4 regions of the Desulfovibrio sp. Fe33 genome follow, and region 1 is predicted to be linked to each of the others. Evidence: predicted binding sites of a transcription regulator. Region 1 holds the regulator's gene; each other region holds the start of a gene.

Region 1 (5,411 bases):
CTATGTCCAGTCCGAGCGCGGCGAGGTGGACCAGGGAAATGACAACCTCACGTTGTACGACAGGGTTCGCGGTCGATTCGGAGATCTGGCCCTGGACGCGCAGCAGCTTGATTATGTGGGGGCGATAGGTAAGGTGTACCTCAAGGGCGGCGTTTCGTTGCGTCGTCCCGACATGACCGTCCAGGCGAAGGCCCTGGAGATCGATCTTGTCACGAGACAACTGGTGGCCGCGGGCGGCGTGGAAGCGTTGCTGGCCCCCGAAGGGCTGGATGGAAGCCCTTTGCAAGACGACAAGGAATAAGACGTTGCTGAATACGGTTCGCCAAACGGTTCTTTTGCTGATGCTGGTTTTGCTCCTGGTTCCGGCAGGAGCCATGGCCCAGGATTGGGGTAATGTGTCCGAAGCCACTGTCAACCTCAATGTCCGCAAGGAGCCTGCGCCGGGTTCCGCTCATGTGGTCACCCTGACCAAGGGGGAGCGGGTGAGGACCGACTTTCCGCAAAATGGATGGGTGGCCGTATTCAAGCTTGAAGAACAGGAGCGGGACCTGTCCAAAGCCATCGGGTATGCCAACGCAAAATATTTCAAGACAGTCCAGGTGAAGAAGGCTGAGCCGACGCCCGCTGCCGCTCCGAAACTCGACTCCGGCGAAGGCGAGGTCAAGGCGCCTGTTGCCGTGACTCCGCCGCCCGCGCCGGTGCAGGTGGGCATTGATCCAAGCCGTGTGCCGGTAAAGATCACGTCCGATCGCATGACCTACGACGAGGCGGGCAAGATAATTTCCTTTGTGGGCAATGTGGTCGCCATTCACGGCGAGCTTACCCTTTGGGCCGACAAGCTTTCGGCCTACCTTCTGGCGAGCGGGCAGAGAAAATTCTCGGCCGACAGCATTGAGCGTATTGTCGCCGAGGGTAATGTCCGGGCGAAGAAGGGGAATACCGAGGGGACCTGCGGAAGGCTGACGTATATGGTCGGTCCGCAGCTTCTCAAGATGGAGCAGAATCCCAAATTGCAGGACGGTCCCAATTCCCTGACGGGCGAAGTCATCAATTTCCATATCAAGGACGACCGGTCCGAGGTCATCGGTGGCGAGCAGCGCGTCAAGGCCATCTTCATGACTCCCGGCAACGTGAAGGTGCAATAGATGGGCGAAGGTCTTCGCGCAACCAACCTGTCCAAGCGGTACGGCCAGAAAGAGGTCGTGCACGGCATCAACATTGAGCTTCACCCCCGGGAAGTCGTCGGTCTGCTCGGGCCAAACGGCGCGGGAAAAACCACGACGTTCTACATGCTTGTAGGCATCGTGCGGCCCAACACCGGAGTTGTGACCCTTGACGGGAAGGAGCTTACGGACAAGCCTCTGCACGAACGCGCGAGGCTCGGGGTGAGCTACCTCCCGCAGGAAAGCTCGATCTTCAAGAAACTGACCGTGCGCCAGAATTTGGAGATCATCCTCGAACAGACTTCCATGACTTCCAAGGAGCAGCGGGCCAGGGCGGACGAGCTGCTTGAGATGTTCACCATCACCAAGCTGGCGGATCAGGCGGCCATGTTCCTGTCCGGCGGCGAGCGCCGCAGGCTGGAAATAGCCCGGGCGCTGATCCTCGACCCACAGTTCATTCTTCTCGATGAGCCGTTCGCAGGTATCGACCCCATTGCCGTTATCGACATTCAGGAGATTATCTCCGTGCTCAAGTCCATGGAGATCGGCATCCTCATTTCCGACCACAACGTTCGGGAAACATTGAATATCTGCGACCGGGCCTACCTCGTTTACGAGGGTACGGTCATCCTGGAAGGTGCTCCGACCGATATCGTGAAGTCCAGCCGAGCCCGCCAGATTTACCTGGGCGAAGACTTCCGGCTCTAATCCAAAGACCGAATCTTTTTTTAGCTTTCTCGATTTACACCGTACCCAAAGGTTGGTACACTTTTTTCATGCCATATAGTGCCCGATGGATTGGCAGTAGAAACAGGATGTTATCACCATGGTGTTGCATCCTTTAATTCGTTGTGGCATAGTTCAATCGAAAGAAATGGCAGGCTGTGTAAAAAAATTTTCTTTATCCGTCAGCCGATAAACACAACCCTAAGTGAGTGACGAATCATGGGATTGGAACTTCGACAACAGCTCAAGCTCTCGCAGCAACTGGTCATGACGCCTCAGTTGCAGCAGGCCATCAAGCTGCTGCAGCTCTCCCGTCTTGAACTGTTGGAGACGGTGCAGCAGGAATTGTTGGAGAATCCTTTCCTGGATGAAACGGAAACGGAAACCGAGGTGCCCGACAAGACCGAGGTCCTGACCGAGTCCCAGGCGGAAGAGGAGTTGGTTCGGAACGCGGATTGGGAGAACTATCTCGGCGAATTTTCCTCCACTTCCAAGCAGGCGTTGTCACGCGACCTGGAAATGCCGGAAGAGGGTGTTTCCTTCGAGGCGCGGCTCGCTTCCAAGCCTTCCCTGGAAGGCCATCTCAATTGGCAGATGCGTCTTTCCAGCTTCACGGAAAGCGAGTTGGCGATTGGTGACGTCATTCTGGGCAATCTCGATTCCAACGGCTACCTTCAGGCTTCCATGGAAGAGATAGCCGCCATGGTTCAGGCTTCCGAAGAGGAAATCGAGAGCGTTCTCACCCGCATCCAGCATCTCGACCCGGTGGGAGTGGGGGCGCGCACTCCTCAGGAGTGTCTTCTGGTCCAGATGGAAGTCCTGGGCTATGACGATCCGATTCTTGTCTCCCTGGTGCAGGACCACTTGGAAGACCTGGAAAAGAACCGCTATAAGCCTCTCGCCCGCAAGTTCAAGATTTCCATGGAGGAGCTCAAGGATTATTTGGATTTGCTCCAGACCCTTGACCCCATGCCGGGCGCCAGCTTTTCCAGCACCGAGCCGCATTACGTAAGCCCTGATGTCTTCGTCTACAAATACGGTGACGACTTCGTCATCATCCTCAACGAGGATGGTATGCCCCGTTTGCAGATGAACACCTTCTACATGGATTCCATGAAGGGCGCTGCCGACAAGGAAAAGGAATATTTCCAGGAAAAGATGCGTTCCGCCGCATGGTTGATGAAAAGTCTGTACCAGCGGCAGCGAACCCTGTATAAAGTAGTCGAAAGCATTGTCGGATTCCAAAGAGCCTTTTTCGAGGAAGGCGTGACAAAGCTCAAACCCCTGATCCTCAAGGAGGTGGCAGAAGATATAGAGATGCACGAGTCCACCGTGAGCCGGATCACTACCAGCAAGTATGTTTCGACTCCTCACGGCATTTTCGAGTTGAAGTTCTTCTTCAATTCGGCCCTGGACCTCAATGACGGTTCCCAGGTGGGTTCGGAGAGCGTCAAGGCGCTCATCAAGCAAATGATCTCAGAAGAAGACACGAAGAAACCGCTCAGCGACGAGAGAATCGGCGAAATCCTCCAGGAAAAGCTGGAAGTGAACATCGCCCGGCGCACGGTCGCCAAATACCGCTCGGCCATGGGCATTCCTTCGTCTTCGAAACGCAAGCAGTATTTCTAGATTCTGCTTGCCGCAAACACAACCAGGAGGCAGCGTATGAACATCAGCTTCACTTTCAAGAATTTCGAGCCTTCCGATCACCTCAAGGGGTACGCGGAAAAGCGTTTTGAAAAGGTAGCAAAGTACGTTTCCGATGCGGAGGCAGATCTCCAGGTCAACCTGCTGGTCGATAAGTTCCGCCATAAGGCGGATGTGATCCTGAATTCGGATCGCATTCATATCTCGGCCTACGAAGACTCTGAAGACATGTACTCCACCATTGATATGGTCCTGGACAAGCTGGAAGCCCAGCTCCGCAAGATGCGGGAAAAGATGAAGAACCGCCCCAGACAGGCGCGTCCGAATAAAATGGTGCAGATGAACTACCTGTCCTTCGAGGACGGCAGCGGTTCCGCTCCCACCATCGTCGGCACCGATGCATACGAGCCCAAGCCCATGTCCGTGGACGAGGCCGCCATGCAGCTGGATGCCCTTGATAACGAGTTCCTGGTGTTTCGCAATTCGGAAACCGAAGGCGTTAACGTCATATACAAGAGAAAGAACGGCGATTACGGACTGATCGACCCCGGTAACTAAGCATGAAACTCAGTGACTACCTGGCGAAGGAGTTGATCCTTCCCGAATTGCAGTCCGAAGACAAATCGGACGTGTTGCATGAACTAGTCGCCCCCTTGGGCGAGCAATATCCAGAGATGGACACGGACCAGGCGGTCCGTGTCCTTCTCGATCGAGAAAGACTCGGCTCCACAGGCATCGGGGATGGCATCGCCATCCCGCACGGCAAGCTCGAGGACCTGGAGAAGGTTATCGTGGTCGTGGGGCGCAGCCGGAAGGGCGTGGAGTTCGAGGCGCTCGATCACAGTCCTTGCCATATCTTCTTCCTGGTGCTCGCGCCGGAACAGGTGGCGGGTATGCATCTGCGCGTCCTGGCCCAGATATCCCGCCTTCTCAAGGACGAGGAATTTCGCAAGGAGTTTCTTGCGGCCGAAGATCTCGAGGCCCTCTGGTCTCTCCTCAAAAGCGTCTAAATCGAAGGGTGGGCTCCTTTGACGTCGAACAATTCATTCCCCGTGGTCATCGTTACCGGACTTTCCGGTTCCGGCAAGAGTACCGCACTTCGGGTTTTTGAGGACCTCGGGTTCTTTTGTATCGACGGACTGCCGTCCGAGATGTCGCCCAAACTCGCCGATCTCATTCTCAAATTCGACACCAAATACCGTGGCCTGGCGCTCGGCATGGACCTTCGCCAGTTCGAGTTCGTTGACGGATGGGGACAGGCGTTGGAAGGGTTCCGGGAACTCGGCATCACGCCGCAAGTCCTTTTCCTTGAGGCTAAGATGGCCGAGTTGGTTCGCCGTTACGCCACGACTCGCCGTCCGCATCCGCTCGAGTGCCGTAATCTCGGGCTGGAACAGGCCCTTGAAAAGGAAAAGCAGCTCCTTGAGCCGGTGCGTTCCCAAGCCGCCCTGGTCTTGGACACCACGGACTATTCCATCCACGATCTGCGCAGGGTCATTCAAACCAAATGGTCGGCCCTGGAAGACGTGCGTATGGGGATGCGGGTGCACATCATCACCTTCGGCTTCAAGTATGGCGTGCCGTCCGAGGCTGATTTGGTCTTTGACCTCCGTTTTCTGCCTAATCCCTATTTCGACAAGTCGCTGCGCCCATTGTCCGGCATGGACAAGGCCGTGTCCGACTATGTCCTCGATAATCCCGCCGGGAGCGGGTTTATCAAGCGGTTTCATGAATTTCTGCTTTATATCCTTCCGCTTTACGCAGACGAAGGACGCTACAGGATAACTCTGGCGCTGGGTTGCACCGGAGGCCGACACAGGTCGGTATCCGTTGCCGAGTCGGTACTGGCGACACTCAAGGAAAAAGGGTATACAG
Region 2 (5,411 bases), 110 kb from region 1:
GCGTAAAAGGTAATTCCTGGGAATTCCTTATTGAACACACCTGGTTGCAAGGCAAATTTGGAATGCGTCTTGGCGAACTGATAAAGCTTGGTCTTGAACATATCCATGCCCCAAGCCAATCCCCAGAAGGAAATGAAGAAGGCGAACAGCGTACACAAGCTGCAAAAAAGCACAGGAGCGGGAAGCATCCGGTACAGACTCACCCCACTGGCCTTGAGCGCTACGAGTTCGTTGTCCGAACTCATGCGCAAAAAAGTCAGGAAAACGCTGAGCATTGTGGCGATGGGCGTTATCAGCAGCAGAAAAAAAGGCGTCAGAAAAAAGAATAGCTGAAGAATATTCAGCACGCCTATGTTCTGCGAAAGAAAAAGCGAACGCAACTGAAGCATCCGACCCACAAGAATAAGACCGAGCAGGCAGGATACGGTCAAGCCGAAAAGCTTGAGAAGTTCGAAAAATATTTGGCGCTGGAGAAGCTTCACAGATTGAAATCAGCCCTTGTTTTCCTTGAAGAAACGCAGGAGGAATTCCATATCCTTCGGGCCGAGATTGAAGCGGACGCCCGCTTCCTCGATAAGAGCGGAGAGGGGTCTCTCGTCTCCGTTGTCCCGCATCTCGCAGACCCACGCCACGGCTTTGCGGTTCAATTCGCTTTGAGGCATTACGGTCGTCATGAATAGGCTCCTGTCTTTTAACGTACTCTCAGCGAAAGGAAGTACACCAGCTTACGAGGGGTTGCAAGACGGTGTTAGTTGGTCTAGATCGTAGCCTAATACGCATTCCAACCCCACATTACCCCTGAGGATCATATGGCACCCTGGTATGTTGCGATCATTCTCGGCATTGTCGAAGGCCTGACGGAATTTCTGCCCATATCAAGCACCGGGCACTTGATTATTGCGGGCAACCTCCTTGATTTCACCGGGCCCAAAGCCGAAACCTTCGAGATCGTCATCCAGCTCGGAGCCATCCTGGCTGTGGTGGTTCTGTACTGGGACCGCTTCGTGGGACTGCTTTTCCCAGACAAAAACCGCAAGTTTTCCGGAATATACGGTCTCTGGCTTCTGTTCCTGACGTCCCTGCCCGCCTCGATCGTCGGCCTGCTGGCGCACGGCTACATCAAGGAGTTCCTGTTCTCCCCCTTCACCGTGGCCGTGGCCCTGGCCGTGGGCGCGGCGCTCATTTTCATTGTAGAAGGGATGAACAAACGCGCCGTCACCCACTCCCTGGATGAGGTCACTCCGAAGATGGCCTTCGGCATCGGCCTGTTCCAATGCCTGGCCCTGTGGCCGGGCTTCTCCAGATCGGCGTCCACCATAATGGGCGGTATGCTTCTGGGAGCAAAACGAACCGTCGCCGCCGAATACTCGTTCATCGCCGCCGTGCCCATCATGTTCGCCGCAACCGGTTACGATTTTCTGAAAAACTACAAACTGTTCGAAAGCAGCGACCTTGTTTTCCTGCTCATCGGCTTCATCGTTTCCTTCATTTCAGCCTGGCTTGCGATCAAAGGATTCATTGTCCTGCTCGGCAGGCTTACCTTGCGTCCTTTCGCAGTCTACCGCGTTATCCTCGCCGCCTTGATTCTCCTGTTTTTGTAATATGTTCCATTTTTTTGCCTAAACAGGGATTTTCCACTTGCCAAGCCCAAAAAGACGGTCTATAGACTGTGACCGCTTCGACGGAACAAACGTGGCGAGGTAGCTCAGTTGGTTAGAGCATGCGGCTCATATCCGCAGCGTCGGAGGTTCAAGTCCTCTCCTCGCTACCACGAATGAAATTGGAAGTCCTTGAAATCAAATAGGTTTCAAGGACTTTCTTTTTCCCTTTTCTTATGGCCGCACGCGCTTCATGCGCCCGCCGCAGAAAATACCCCAATAGATTCAGGCTATATTGTTCTCAGCTCATGCCTATGCTCCTTGGCTATCCTGCATGTCGAAGAAGGTTCTATTCTTTATCCAACTGATTATTTTCCCCCACGCCGCCTGAATAAACCTCCGCGCAAAAAAACAGGCCGCATGTAATAGATTTCGACGCTCTGTATTTGGCAGCATAACCAACTGAATATAAAGTCTATATTTGCAGCAGATTACAAGCGCCGATAAAGGCTTCCCATGAGCGAATAGGGCTTGGATGGACATCAAAATCCTCTCGCGAGTCAGGAACCCCCCTCTTTCTTCTTCGCATGGGATAATCCCGATAAGTTTGATTCTGGAAAAAACAGGATCAATCTTCCCATGTCCCTATTCTTTGCCAAAGCAAGGAATTTTCCAAACAACAATCAATCATATTAACTCATTGCAATTTCACACCATCCTCTGAGTGGCTCTTCGTCAACACGCTACAGCCGGAGTTCCTTAAAACCGGCTTCCATTGTCCCGAACATGCGATACCTGAAAAGTGTAAACCAACGCCCACTCATGTCGGAATAATTTACACCAAATATGCTCTTACAGGGCCACAATAGCGATAATAATTTACGATAATACAGTTAGTTATAAAAATGGAACAGGTTGTGCATATCCCCAAGAAAAATGGGAGGACCGTTATGAAGAAAATTTCGATCAAGTTATTGGCAGCCTTCTTCCTGATGATGCTCGTGACGCAACCTGCGTACGCTGCCTTCATCAATGAATGGACCTACTCGCTCTCCTACGAGCTGAGCGACTACACCAACGAAGCGGGCACTCAGGCAGGAATGGATTTGGTAAACAACCCCGATGGCTGGAGCCTTACCTGGGGCGTCGACGCGACCCACCCCGAAGGGAGCTCCGTCGGTTCCTACGACAAGACCGGCACCGTAGCGACCAACAGCTCGACCGTCATCGAAGACCACCTCTACCACAACAACCAGGTCATCAGCGCAGACACCGACTCTCTCATGAGCGGCAAGCTGAGCGCGACCCTGACCCTGCAGGGCTACAACCCTTACTCCGACACCGTCGCCACCTTCTCCACCGTTCTCGAATTCCTGTTCTTCGAGACTTCCAACAACTTCTTCTTCCCGAACACCAACGACGTGTTTATCCTGCTGAACCCCGAAGCGGCTTCCCAGACCTTCATCTATGATGATTGGGAATACTCCTTCTCGTTCCTCAGCGGCATTGATCCCCTGGATCCCGACAGCCTGAGCAACATGTACATGGGACCTCCTGCCACTGACGGCGGCTACATCTCCGTGCTGGATCTGCTGCACGACGAAGAAAGCCCCTACTACTACGTCCCCGAAAGCGGCCTGTACTTCGGTTGGGAAACCGCGGAAAACGCCCTGACCTGGATCGACTCCGAACTGACGGTCACCGGCACCCCGCCCGTTCCCGAGCCGTCCACCTTCATCATCTTCGGTCTCGGCATCGCCACCCTGGCCTTTGTCGGCAGAAGGATGCAGCGCAAGCAATAGCTTCATCAATCGACCAATCCCCCCCTCAAAGCCCATGTAGCAATACATGGGCTTTACTTTTTCCCTTTCACCCAATACGCCGCCCCTTTTCCCCACGGCTAAAAGTGGCTCATCATGACTAGACGACACGTCATATGGTCATCTATCAAACTTCAAACTGCGCCCCAAAGTCGCCGCCATACCGCATGAATCCGAGCAGACGTTTGTCCCAATATGCTGAGCCATATTGTTTTTCCCTCAAAACAAGGGTAGAAATATACCAAAGAAATCGGAGCATCATGCTGAACGCGACACGCCTTATTCATATTTTCCTCACTCTGCTTCTCTTGGCGGCATGTTCCAATGAACCCGCCAACGTATTTCAGGGGTATGTGGAAGGCGAATACATTCATGTGGCCGCGGGCCTGGGCGGCACCCTCCAGGACTTGGCAGTGAAGCGAGGCCAGGTCGTGGCCGCAGGAGCCCCGCTTTTCACGTTGGAACGCGATTACGAACAGGCGGCCGTAAACGAAGCGACGCACGGACTGCAACGTGCCCAAGACAATCTGGCCAATCTGCGCAAGGGCCAAAGACCTTCGGAGATAGCCTCCATCCAGGCCCGGCTGCAAAAAGCAAAGTCCTCCGTTTCCCTGGCGAAGATCGAATATGAGCGCCGCGTCAAGCTTGTGGCCGCCGCGACCATCTCCCAGGAAGAACTTGACCGGGCTGAAAGCGATTACGAGCAAAAGCAGCAACTCGTCAGCGAAATCGAGTCGGAACTGCGGACCGCCCGCCTGGGCGCACGCAGCGACCTCATTCTGGCGGCCGAGTCCGAAGTCCGCCAGGCCAGGGCGCAACTCGACCAGGCGCAATGGAGTTTCGATCAAAAGCACACCGTTGCACCGGTCGAAGGATTTGTGTTCGACACCCTCTTCCGGGTGGGCGAATGGGTCCCTGCCGGCCAGCCGGTGGTTTCCCTGCTGCCGCCCCAGAACATCGAAGTGCGCTTCTATGTGCCGGAAACCGTGGTGGGCAAGCTGCAAGCGGGACAAACGGTCATTGTCAACTTCGATGGGGCCTCAACCCCGGTGGAAGCTACAGTCTCCTATATTTCTCCGTCCGCCGAATACACCCCCCCGGTCATCTATTCCAGCCAGAGCCGGGCCAAGCTGGTCTTCCAGCTCAAAGCCGCTCCTTCCCTTAAAAACGCGGCCAAGCTCCATCCTGGGCAGCCGGTGGATGTCACCGTACCAGACCTGGAACCCTGACCGCCCTATCCCGCCCATGACTTCCGACATCATCATCGACGTCCAGGGACTGACCAAAACTTTCGGTCCCAAGACCGTGGTCGACGGTTTGAACATGCAAATCCGCAAAGGCGAGATTTACGGGTTCCTCGGCCCCAACGGCTCTGGCAAGACCACATCCATCCGAATGCTCTGCGGCCTGCTCAAGCCCAACGCCGGTTCCGGCACATGCCTTGGCTTCGACGTCATCACCGAATCGGCAAGGATCAAACCGCATGTAGGCTACATGACGCAACAATTCAGCTTGTATGAGGATTTGACCGTCCGGGAAAATATCGAATTCACGGCCCGCATCTTCGGTCTTTCCGCTCCCGGGAAAAGAGCAAAAGACTGCATTGAGCGCATGGGACTCGGCCCCTTCGAAAAACAACTGGCCGGCAGCTTGTCCGGTGGATGGAAGCAGCGGCTATCATTGGGAGTGGCCACTTTGCATTCCCCAAAACTCCTCCTGCTCGATGAACCCACCGCGGGTGTGGACCCCGGCGCACGCCGCGATTTCTGGGATCAAATCCATGCCTTTGCCGCCGAAGGCATCACCGCTCTCATCAGCACCCACTACATGGACGAGGCGGAGCGGTGCCACAGACTGGCCTACATCGCCTACGGGAAGCTCCTGGCCAGGGGCACTGTGGAAGACATGATCCGGGATGCGAAACTCACAACCTGGGCTGTAAGCTCAAAAGACAACGGAGCGCCTCTTCACCTCTTGGCTGCACACCTCAAAC
Region 3 (5,411 bases), on a different contig from region 1:
GCCGTGAACTTCTCGCCCAGGGCGAGGAGCACGATGGCCGTTTTCTGGGGGCCGCTAAAATCTGCCATGTCTTATGCCTCCTGGGTGAGCCAGGTCTTGAGCAGGTGGACCGCCTGATCGATATTTTCGTCGGACAGTTGAATCGCGTGATTCTTGGCGTTTTCGAGCCGCCTGGACGTATCCAGGGCTTCCTCGTCCATTTCTTCCTCTTCGAGGGCCAACCGTTCGGTGCCGGGCAGCCCCGCCATCTCCTCGATCTCCTGTTCGGCGATCCTGGGCCGGATCAGGGCCATGACCACCGGCCGGACGACCAGGATGAGGAAGAGGAAGATCAGCAGGCCGTTGAGGAACGGCTTGCCCAGCCGCTGGGCGTATTCCAGCATGGTCCGCATGAGGGAGTCGCCGTCGGCCAACTGCGGTTCGCCGAAGGAGATGTTGCTCACCTCGATGGTGTCGCCGCGCTGCGAGTCGAAGCCCACCGCGTTTTCTATCAAGGTGCGGATACGGTTGATTTCCTCGGCGGATCGGGGCGCGTAGACCGCATTGCCGTCGGCGCCCGTCTCCCACGTCCCGTCAACGATAACCGCAACGGTCAGGCGTTTCAATTCCCCGACGGGGGTAATAATATTTTCTTCCTGCCGGTTTATCTCGAAGTTGGTGGTCCTGGACTCGCGTGTGGAATCCTGTGTGGTCTGGGTTCCGGTGAAGCCGTCGCCCCGGAAATTGACGTCGGGCTCGCCCCCGGCCAGCGAGGCAGCGCCTTGCGTGGTCTCTTCATTGCGGGTTTCGGAGCGGACCACGGAGCCGTCCGGGTCGTAGGTCTCCTTGCGCACGGTGCGCTGGCTGAAATCGAGGTCGGCGTTGACGCGGGCGATGACCTTGTCCGGGCCGACGGCGGGGCCGAGGAGTTCGAGAATGCGGCGTTGCAGCTTGCCTTCCACATCCGCCTTGTAGAGGAGTTGGGCGTTGGACATGGCCAGGCCGGAGGTCTCGTCCTCCGGGGTGTACAGGGGGTGCCCCTTCATGTCCGTGACCGTGATGTTCTTGGGCTCAAGGCCTTCCACGGCCATGGACACCAGATTGACGACGCCCTTGACCTCGTCGGGCTCAAGCTTGCCGTCGCCCTTGAGTTGCAGGACGATGGACGCCGACGGCGCTATCTGGTCCTCGATGAACAGGGACTTCTGCGGGATGACCAGGTGGACACGGGCTTTGTCGACGAGGGGAAATTCCGTGATGGTGCGGGCCAGCTCGCCTTGCAGGGCGCGCTGGTAGTTGACGTGCTGCACGAAGTCGGTCTGGCCGATCTGCACTTCGTCGAAAATTTCAAAGCCGATGCCCTGGCCGTGCAGGTTGCCTTCTCCCGCCACCTTGAGCCTGAGCTCGTACACCCTGTCCGCCGGGACCTTGATGGTCCGGCCGTTGTCCTCGAGCTTGTAGCTTTCCTTCTGGCCCTGGAGCAGGGCCACGATCCTGGATGCGTCCTCGGGGTAGAGGTTTGTCATCAGGACCCTGTAGTCGGGCTTGTTCATCCAGTAGATCATCAGCGCGAAGGAAACGATCACTGCGGCGGCCAATCCACCGATGAGGATACGTTGGGACGCGGTGCGGTCTGCCCAGAGACCCTGTGCTTTGGACCAGTATTCGGCGACGAACGGAGGCATCTTTCTATTCTCCAGCTTGCGTTGGCTGTGTTGCTACGGGTTGCGGCGACGCCTAGAACGGCATCTGCATGATTTCCTTGTACGCCGACATGACCTTGCTGCGGACGGCGCCGGTCATCTGCATGGCCATGCCCGCCTTCTGCATGGCGATCATCAGCTCATGCACGTTCTGGCTCTTGCCGGATGCGAATTCCTCGATCATGACCTTCTTCTCGCTTTGCAGGTCGTTGACCTTGACGAGGGAGGACTTGAGGGTGTCGTTGAAGCTCCGGACGGGTTCCTGGGGCTTTTTGAGGCTCTCGGAGACCGTGGAATCCACCGTGCGGCGGCGGAGGTCCATGGCGCTCTGATACGCGTTGATGGCGACGCTCTTGACGACCATTTGCTATCTCCTTTTCCCTAGCCTTGTCCGATGACGAGGGCTTTCTGGAACATTTGCTTGGCCGCCTGGATCGTCTGGACGTTGGCCTCGTATCCGCGCATGGCCTGCATCATGTTGGCCATTTCCTCAACCACGTTGATGTCCGGATAGAACACGTAGCCCTGGTCGTTGGCGTCGGGATGGTCAGGCTCGTAGACCTGCTTGAAGGGCCGCTGGTCGGCGGTCACTCCCAACACCTTGACTCCTTCCAGGTTGCGGTTGAGCTGGTCCTGCATGGCCTGGTCGAAGGGCGAGTAGACCGGGGTCGCCTCGAAGGAGACGGATTTGCGCTGGTACGGGCCGCCTTCGGCCGTCTTGGTGGTCCGGATGTTGGCCATGTTCATGGAAATGACGTTGAGCTGCGCCCGTTGGGCCGTGAGGCCGGACGCGCCGATGTCCAGGGCTGTCATGATATCCATTTACTTGCTCCCTTCCTGAATGACCTTGCCCATGCCGTCGAAACTTTTTTTGATGACCGAGGCCAGGGCGTTGTACATCATGGTGTTCTTGGCGTTCGTGGCCATTTCCTTGTCCAGGTTCACGTGGTCCATGCCGTAGACCTCGCGCGCCCGGAAGTCGTCCAGCCCTTCGCCCTTGAAGCCGTCGGGATCGAAGGTTGCGGGAAGATGGGACCCCTGAGTGCGGGTGAGCTTGCCAAGGGCGTTCTGGTTCAGCGCGTCCTGCAGGCGGCCTTCGAATTCGAGGCTGCGGGCCCGGTAGCCCGGCGTGTTCACGTTGGCGATGTTGCCCGTGACGACATTTTGACGTTCCAGGCGCAGGTCCATGACCTTTGCCGTCAGGTTGAGCTGGTGCTCGAAAAGTCCTCGCATTTCTTGATCCTCCTGCATTCGCGTAACCGTGGCCGTCCCGTGGGGGCATGATTTTCCGCCGGGACCGAAAAAGAGTAAGCAACTCCCGTTCCAAACGAATAATATCCTGGAATAATTCAAGATATATAAAATGTTGGAGACGGCGCGTCAGAGTTGCGGACAAGGGGACGGCCGCCGGCGCGTCATTTTGGCGGAAACAGAGGTAGAATCTTCCCTCCGGCCCCTCGTGGGGGAGGAGAAATGGAGGGGGCGCGGTTAGGCGTATGCCGTAAAATATGATTTTTTACAGTGGGTTATAGTTTTATCTTTGCAATGGCCTGTTGTGGCGGAATCAGTTGTTGGCACATTGATTGCTAGATCGGTTTCGGCCGAATCGGCCAAGGAGATTTTTTCAGCCCGGCCCTTCGGGAAAAGGAGAAATGGAGGGGAACTATGAGTGGTCATCTGGATTACGAAATCAACAAGGAACTCGGCGAATGCTACCTGTTCATGGGTGAGCTGGACAAGGCCGAGGAGTATTACAAGAAGGCCGTCGGTTCCAACGGCGTCCATCCCGACCCGTATCTCGGCCTGGCTACCGTCGCTGTCCAGCGCGGCGATTTGAAGAACGCCGAGATCATGTACCGGAAGGCCCACAAGATCGAGCCTTCCGACAAGAGTCTTTCAGGGATCGGACTCATTCTCATGGAGAACGGCGGCAAGGAAGAGGCCTTCTCCCTGTTTGTCGAGGCCGTCGGCATGAACCCCGAGAACATGGTCGCCCTGTTCAGCCTGATTCGGCTCGGCCATGAGCTGAACCGTCTCGGCGAGACCATCCCGCATCTCGAAAATTACCTTGAAATCGATCCGGCCAAGCATGAAGTGCGCTATTCTCTGGCCGGATGCCTCGTTTGTGCCGGGCAGACCGAGGCGGCCGTCAAGCAGCTTGAGATCATCCTCGAAAAGGATCCCGAGCACGCCGCCGCCAAGGAAATGCTCGACCAGATCAGGTCCTGATAAAGGTCTCCCCTCCCGTTGATTTCCCGTCCCGCAGCCTTTTGCCGCGGGGCGGGAGGTCAGCCCTCAGGGCGTCGAGACGCTCGTCGGCCGCGTGAAGACGTTTCCCCGCCCGGGGATGTCCAGCGTCGGTCCTTTCCGCTTTCCGAGTTCAGCGGCGGCCCTGCCTGGGGCTGTTCGCCGTCCCCTTTATTCCGTTCCAACGTCAGATGGTCACGTTGCTTGTTCATCGTCCTGCAATGATGGGCTGTTGAGTGTTTTCCGCCCGTTCACCCGTTTCGGCGAGGGCGGCTCGGTTTTGGTTTTTTTGCAGTTTTTGCCGTCGGGAATCAAAGTTTTTTGAACAGCTGTGGAAAAACTCCGGTCCATTGCGCTGATTTTCGCCGGAAACCGTGGCCTTCCGCGCCTTGCCTTTGGGCAACAAATCTGGCACAGGCTCACAAAACATCAAGTGAGGTTTGCGATGAATCTGTTGCCTGTTAAGAGAGCTATTCTTTCAGTGACCGACAAGACCGGTCTTGCCGAGTTCGGCGAGTTCCTGGTTGAGCAGGGGTGTGAACTGGTGTCCACCGGCGGCACCAAGAAGATGCTGCAGGGCGCCGGGCTGCCCGTCACCTCGGTGTCCGACGTCACCGATTTCCCCGAAATTCTCGGCGGCCGGGTCAAGACCCTTCACCCGCACATCCACGGCGGCATCCTGGCCGACAAGGATGACGAGGCGCACATGGAAACCCTGCGCGATTTCGGCATCGAGCCGTTCGACCTGGTTTGCGTCAACCTGTACAACTTCGCCGACGCCGTAGCCAAGGGCCTGGACCTCAAGGCCGCGGTGGAGCAGATTGACATCGGCGGTCCCACCATGTTGCGCGCCACCGCCAAGAACTTCCATTCCATCTGCGTGGTCCCCGATCCCCAGTACTATGAGACGGTACGCCAGGAGATCGAGGAGCACGGCGGCCTGACGCTCGCCTTCCGCAAGGAGATGGCCACCCTGACCTTCAGGCTGACCAGCGAGTATGACGCCATGATTACGAAGTACTTGAGCGAGAACGACGCCTAGTCGCAGTTTTCGCCCCGCCGCGCGGCATCAGGGGGATTGCCGCGCGGCGGAAGTGAGTGCATAATCGTGCCGCGGTTCAGGGAGCGGAGGCCGGAGCGGCGCAATTTGCCGGACATCCGGCTTCCGCTCCCTGAATCGTACTGGAAGGGGAAGAGCTTCGGCGTTGGGCCGAAGTCGAATATTTCCGCGTAAACAGGGGAGCGTCGTCATAGCCCAGAAACCCAAGGGCAACCTGCAAGGGTTGAAGCCCAACCATGTAAAACGGCTGTCAAGGCTGTATCAGCGTCAGTTCCCGACCACCGGTGTCTATACCGTCGAGCAAGGACGCGAACTGGCCGAGCTGTCGTCCGAAACGGGTCGTCAGATCGGATTGCTCATCGACCGCCAGGGCAAAGTGGAAATGGTCCTGGTGGGCGACAATCGCGCCATCTTCATCCCGG
Region 4 (5,411 bases), on a different contig from region 1:
TCCGCATCCGGCCCGATCTGGTCCTGTCCGCGGGCCTCAAGCCGATGGTTTACGGCTCCCTGGCCGCGCGCATGGCCTGGGTGGGCGAGGAGAAGAAGGTCTTCGCGTTGGCGGACGGGCCGGGGACCGCCTTTGCCGACGGCGGGCTCAAGGGGCGGCTGTTCTCCGCTCTGGCCAAACCCATGCTCCGGGCCGGGTTTCGTTCCTGCGACGGAATATGCTTCCGCTCCGGCCGGGCCGAGTCCTTTTACCGCGATCTCGGCGTGCTCCAGCCGGACGCGCGGACCGTGGTCGTCGATGGCGACGGACCGGAAAGGGACCCCGCCGTGCTCGCCTTCATGGGCCTGACATCGATCGATTGATTGTACAATCGTGTTGGCAGCGCCTGGCTCCATGGTGTAGCCTTGGGTCGCGTGCTTCATTGAAGGCGCGCCCTGAACGCCAAATGCAAAGGAGCGGACTCATGAACATTTCCCGAATTCTTCTTCCGGTCGACGGTTCGCGGCTGTCCGATGCGGCCGCCGACATGGCCATCGAGCTGGCCGGGAGCGGGGGGACCGTCATCCTGCTCAACGTGCGCCGGACCGTGCCCACGGCCCTGGGGCAGCCCAACGCCAACGAACTGCTCGAATACCTGAACCGGAACGCCGAGGACATCATGGCCCATTACCGCGCCAGGCTGTCCAACGCCAAGGTGGATTTCCAGGAGCTGGTCGTGGGCGGGGACGTGGCCGACGTCATCGCCAACGTGGCCGACAATGAGCGTTGCGACGTCATCGTCATGGGCTCCAAGGGCAAGTCCGACCTGGAAGGCCTGTTCCTCGGCTCCGTCACCCACAAGGTGCTCCAGATCACGTCCAAGCCCGTGCTGGTGGTGAAGTAGTCCTGCGGGCTTTCCCGCGCAGGCTCGAAGGATATGCCGACAATGGATGGGAAATTCAGCCTTCGGGGGCGTTGCCTGGTCTGCCTTTTGGCCTGTTGCCTGTTTGCTCCGATCTTGTGGCCGCGTCCGGCGGCCGGATTGGAGCGTGTGGTGGCGGTTTCGGATAGCTGGATGCCCTACACCGGTGAGCCTAATTCCAACCGGGAGGGCTACGCCGTTGAGGTCCTGCGTTCCGTGCTCGAAGAGCGGGGATTCAACGTGGAGTACCGCGAGCTGCCCTGGAAGCGGGCGATGCATGAGGTGTTGTCGGGCCGGGCGGACATTCTCGTCTGCGCGACCCGGGACAATCTTCCCGAACTCGTGTTTCCCGGGACCCCTTTGGGGCGGGCCGACCTGTGCTTCTTCACATTGGATCGGGATTGGCGGTTCGCCGGTCCCGATTCCCTGGCCGAAGTGGTCACCGGATTCGTCCAGGGCTACGATTATCCGCAGTGGTTCGAGGATGACTTGGGCCGCCACCCCGGCCGGTTCCACGCCCTGCACGGCGGGGACGCCTTTGCCCGAATGCTGGCCATGCTCGCAGAGGGCCGCGTCCAGACCATTCCCGGTTGCAGCGCCGTGGTCGATTATTACGCCCGGCTGGCCGGTCTCGAAGGCAAGGTATACATGGCCGGGTGCAGCCGGGACGGCTGCCATGAGCTGTATTTCGGCCTGTCTCCGGCCAACCGTCCACGGTCTGTGCTCCTGGCGGGCATACTGGACGAGGGAATGCATATTATGCGCACCACCGGCCAGCTCGATCATCTGCTCCTCAAGTACGGCCTCAAGGATAGGGTCGAGGTCCGCTGACCGGCCGCGAAGACGAAAGTCAGGCGTTGAAAGCCGCTTTGCTGCGATAGCCGGGTGATTTCGCCTCCGGCGGGCAAGGGCTCGCACCCTTGCATCCCATATATGCGCCTTCGGCGCGGTTTTTTTCCCTCTTGGGGGCGGCCTGCCGTGAAAGCGGGGAGGTAAAATGATAGTCCATAAAAAAACCCCGCATCCGAAGATGCGGGGTTGTAGTTGGCAGTCCGGTTGGCGTTACTGGCGCATACGGCGGCTCACAAAGGCCAGGCCGACGAGGCCGAGGCCGAGGATGGCAAAGGTGGACGGTTCCGGAGTGGGAACCGGGCCGTTGGAGACAACGGTCAGCGCGGAGCCGGCGTAGGTGGTCGCGTCTTCCACGGTGGTCCAGCCAAAGAGGTTGAACTCCGGATCGGCGACCCATCCGTTCTCAAAGGCCCACCATAGGAAATTCCGATAAGTCACTTCCCCATAGCCCATGTCTTCAAGGGTTTGCAGCACGGTAGAGCCGTTGTAATCCATTCCCGCCAGGCTCTCCATGTCGAGCAGGCCGAGGCCGCTCGTGAAAGCGAAGGTGTAATTATACCCCATGTAGGTAAAGTCCTCAACAGAGGCTTCGGGGTTGACCAGGACAAACACATCGTTGTTGCGCGCAGGGTTGAAGGGGTGGCTGTTGTCGGTTTCAAAGAACATGAATTCGAGAACAGTGTTGAAGGAGGCCTCGGAACCCGTGACCGGGTCGATCCCCTGCAACGTCAGGTTGGCGGCCATCATGCCGCCTTGGAGGAAGTAGTCTCCGCGAATGGACCTGTTGTCGTGATACATGTGGTTTTCGATTTCGGCGGTGGCGCCGGTGTTCAACGTGCCGGTCTTGGTGATGAAGCCGATGGAGCTTTGGCCCTCATCGCCCCAGCTCAAGGAGTTCACGACTTCTCCCGATCCGTTGGTAAAGCTGCTGGAAGTGAGGCCGTCCTGAGTGCCTTCCTGGTTCCAGTAATCATAGAATTCGTAGGAAATCGTGTATTCCCACTGGGTGATCTGAGCGGCGGAAGCCGGGTTTGCACAAAGTATGGCCAGGCATAAAGCCATGAAAATCTTGAAGGGGGCGGATGTCATTGCGAGTTCTCCTGCATGTTTTTGCACGGCCATTAGCATAAGACATGCCAGAAGATAACACCTTGAAATAGAAAGCTTTATTATAAAACAAAAGCTTGGCAAATTTATTTTGTGTAAATATTATCGACAAGTTGCGTCTTTTTTTAACACTTTTCACCCAACGCAAGGGAGCGCCCAGGCCCACCGTATTCCCCGCACTCCCTGTCGCGCGGTTTTTGCGGCCCGGCCCGGCCTTTCCGCGCCGGAAACGATTTTCGGGACATTTCTGTTGATGCCGCACCGAAAAAATGGGTAAACATCTATCCATATCATTGTGCAAAGCACCGGCATTGCCCGTTTCGGCCGACGGCCGCGCACAGCGGGGCGAACGGCCTGTTGCTCCAACATTCAAACCGGAGGAGTCTTATGAGTATCCCTGTTTTCAATTGCAAAAACGCGGACGACGTGATGAAGGCGGTCAAGGATTACAACGTCAGCTTCATCCAGTACTGGTTCGTGGATATCCTCGGCACCCTCAAGAGCTTCCAGATCACTCCCAACGAGCTTGAAGCCTCCTTCGAGGAAGGCATGGGCTTCGACGGTTCGTCCATCCTCGGCTTCTGCCGCATCGACGAATCCGACATGGTGGCCATGCCCGATCCGACCACGTTCCAGATCTGCTCCTGGCGGCCCGCCGAGAAACCCGTGGCCCGCATGTTCTGCGACGTGGTCAATCCCGACGGCACGCCGTTCGAGGCCGACTCCCGGTTCGTCCTCAAGAAGGTCATGGCCCAGGCGGCCGAGAAGGGCTACACCTTCTACGTCGGGCCTGAGCTCGAATTCTTCCTCTTCGCCGACGACCAGGACACCGAGACCCTGGATTCGGGCGGATACTTCGACGCGCCGCCGCTCGACCTCGGCAACAACATCCGTCGCGACATCATTTTCGCCCTGGACGCCATGGGCATTCAGGTCGAGTACTCCCACCACGAGGTGGCCCCGTCCCAGCACGAGATCGACCTGCGCTACCAGGAAGGCATGAAAATGGCCGACACGGCCATGACCTATCGCGTGGTGGTCAAGGAGACCGCCCGCAAGTTCGGCTGCTACGCCACCTTCATGCCCAAGCCGATCTTCGGCGAGAACGGCTCCGGGATGCACGTCCACCAGTCGCTTTTCAAGAACGGCCGCAACGTCTTCTACGACGCCAACGACGAATACCATCTGTCCGCCGAAGGCAAGTCCTACATCGCGGGCATTCTCAAGCACGCCCCTGAATTCGTCTGCGTGACCAACCAGTGGGTCAACTCCTACAAGCGGCTGGTCCCCGGCTACGAGGCCCCGGTCTACATCGCCTGGGCGCGGCGCAACCGTTCGGCCCTGGTCCGCGTGCCCATGTACAAGCCCGGCAAGGAGAACGCCACCCGCATGGAGCTGCGCTGCCCGGATCCGGCCGCCAATCCGTATCTCTGCTTCGCCGTCCAGTTGGCCTCCGGCCTCAAGGGCATCGAGGAAAACTACGTTCTGGCGGACCCGGTTGAAGAGGACATCTTCGCCATGAACGACCGCCAGCTCAAGCGCAACCGGATCAAGGCGCTGCCCGGCTCCCTCTACGAGGCTGCCATGAACCTTCAGAGGTCCACGCTGATGAAGGAAATCCTCGGCGAGCACCTGCATTCCGCCCTGGTCGAGAACAAGCTGGCCGAGTGGGACGAATACCGCACCCAGGTCACCGAGTACGAACTCGACAAGTACCTGCCCATTCTGTAGGCGGCCTCCAGCGATAATTGAAAACCCCCGTGAGCGCAGGCTCACGGGGGTTTTTCATTTGAGCGGCCGGGAAATGGGCCGCAAACGGCTTGGCGCTATTCCAGCCAGCCGAGGACTTCTTTCTTGGACGGGGCCTTGCCCACCACCTTGACCTGGCCGTCGATGACCACGGCAGGAGTGGAGAAAATGCCGTATTTGGCGATCTCCTGGAAGTCCTTTACTTTTTCGATGTCGGCGGCGACGCCCGCTTCGGCAACGGCTTCGCGCACGGTTTTTTCGGCCTGTTCACACTTGGGGCAGCCGGGCCCCATGACCAGAATCTTCATATTTTTGCTCCTATGGAATCGGTTAAATAACGGTGTTGAAGAGATAGCCCACGATCAGGATGCCGCAGCCCACCACGGCGATGAAGGCCGCGATGAGGCGAGGCTTCAGGACCTTGCGCAGAATGACCATCTCCGGGAAGGAGAGGGCGATGACGGACATCATGAAGGCGAGGGTGGTGCCGAGGGCGGCTCCCTTGCCGAGCAGGGCTTCCACCACCGGGATGATTCCGGCGGCGTTGGTGTACATGGGGATGCCCAGCAGCACGGAGAGAGGCACGGACCACCAGGATTCGCTGCCCATGATCGAGGCGAGCCATGCCTCGGGCACGTATCCGTGGATCAGCGCGCCCGCCGCGATGCCCAGCACCACGAACTTCCAGACCCGGCCCACGATGTCGCGCACCGAGTCCAGGGCGTAGGCGAAGCGCTGTTTCCAGGTCATGGGCGGAGTGTCGGCGGCCTCGCCTGCGCGGATTTCCCGGACCCAGTCCTCA

The links. Region 1 encodes sigma-54, which starts transcription at its own class of promoters, with help from an activator protein. Its sites were predicted from a motif close to CTGGCACGGNNNNTGCTT; they were not measured.
Region 2: PSN43_RS05935 (THxN family PEP-CTERM protein) is a predicted target of sigma-54. The motif match lies at 2,504-2,521, and genes of this name have one in related genera.
Region 3: flgB (flagellar basal body rod protein FlgB) is a predicted target of sigma-54. The motif match lies at 2,992-3,009, and genes of this name have one in related genera.
Region 4: PSN43_RS00900 (THxN family PEP-CTERM protein) is a predicted target of sigma-54. The motif match lies at 2,876-2,893, and genes of this name have one in related genera.

What each region holds. Positions count from the first base shown of each region.
Region 1 covers NZ_JAQKGU010000003.1:62,357-67,767, forward strand. Annotated here, with positions in the region: gene lptC (LPS export ABC transporter periplasmic protein LptC) at 1-301, shown strand, start outside; gene PSN43_RS05390 (LptA/OstA family protein) at 342-1,145, shown strand; gene lptB (LPS export ABC transporter ATP-binding protein) at 1,146-1,871, shown strand; gene rpoN (RNA polymerase factor sigma-54) at 2,109-3,518, shown strand; gene hpf (ribosome hibernation-promoting factor, HPF/YfiA family) at 3,555-4,094, shown strand; gene PSN43_RS05410 (PTS sugar transporter subunit IIA) at 4,097-4,546, shown strand; gene rapZ (RNase adapter RapZ) at 4,565-5,411, shown strand, end outside.
Region 2 covers NZ_JAQKGU010000003.1:168,426-173,836, forward strand. Annotated here, with positions in the region: gene lptF (LPS export ABC transporter permease LptF) at 1-482, opposite strand, end outside; gene PSN43_RS05920 (hypothetical protein) at 492-674, opposite strand; gene PSN43_RS05925 (undecaprenyl-diphosphate phosphatase) at 810-1,601, shown strand; tRNA gene PSN43_RS05930 (tRNA-Met) at 1,695-1,771, shown strand; gene PSN43_RS05935 (THxN family PEP-CTERM protein) at 2,549-3,400, shown strand; gene PSN43_RS05940 (HlyD family secretion protein) at 3,679-4,647, shown strand; gene PSN43_RS05945 (ABC transporter ATP-binding protein) at 4,664-5,411, shown strand, end outside.
Region 3 covers NZ_JAQKGU010000005.1:170,727-176,137, reverse strand. Annotated here, with positions in the region: gene fliG (flagellar motor switch protein FliG) at 1-68, opposite strand, end outside; gene fliF (flagellar basal-body MS-ring/collar protein FliF) at 72-1,664, opposite strand; gene fliE (flagellar hook-basal body complex protein FliE) at 1,717-2,046, opposite strand; gene flgC (flagellar basal body rod protein FlgC) at 2,064-2,504, opposite strand; gene flgB (flagellar basal body rod protein FlgB) at 2,505-2,915, opposite strand; gene PSN43_RS09040 (tetratricopeptide repeat protein) at 3,348-3,911, shown strand; gene PSN43_RS09035 (IMP cyclohydrolase) at 4,375-4,971, shown strand; gene hflX (GTPase HflX) at 5,372-5,411, shown strand, end outside.
Region 4 covers NZ_JAQKGU010000001.1:181,896-187,306, forward strand. Annotated here, with positions in the region: gene PSN43_RS00885 (glycosyltransferase) at 1-362, shown strand, start outside; gene PSN43_RS00890 (universal stress protein) at 464-883, shown strand; gene PSN43_RS00895 (substrate-binding periplasmic protein) at 917-1,732, shown strand; gene PSN43_RS00900 (THxN family PEP-CTERM protein) at 1,964-2,842, opposite strand; gene PSN43_RS00905 (glutamine synthetase family protein) at 3,248-4,591, shown strand; gene PSN43_RS00910 (thioredoxin family protein) at 4,687-4,917, opposite strand; gene PSN43_RS00915 (permease) at 4,940-5,411, opposite strand, start outside.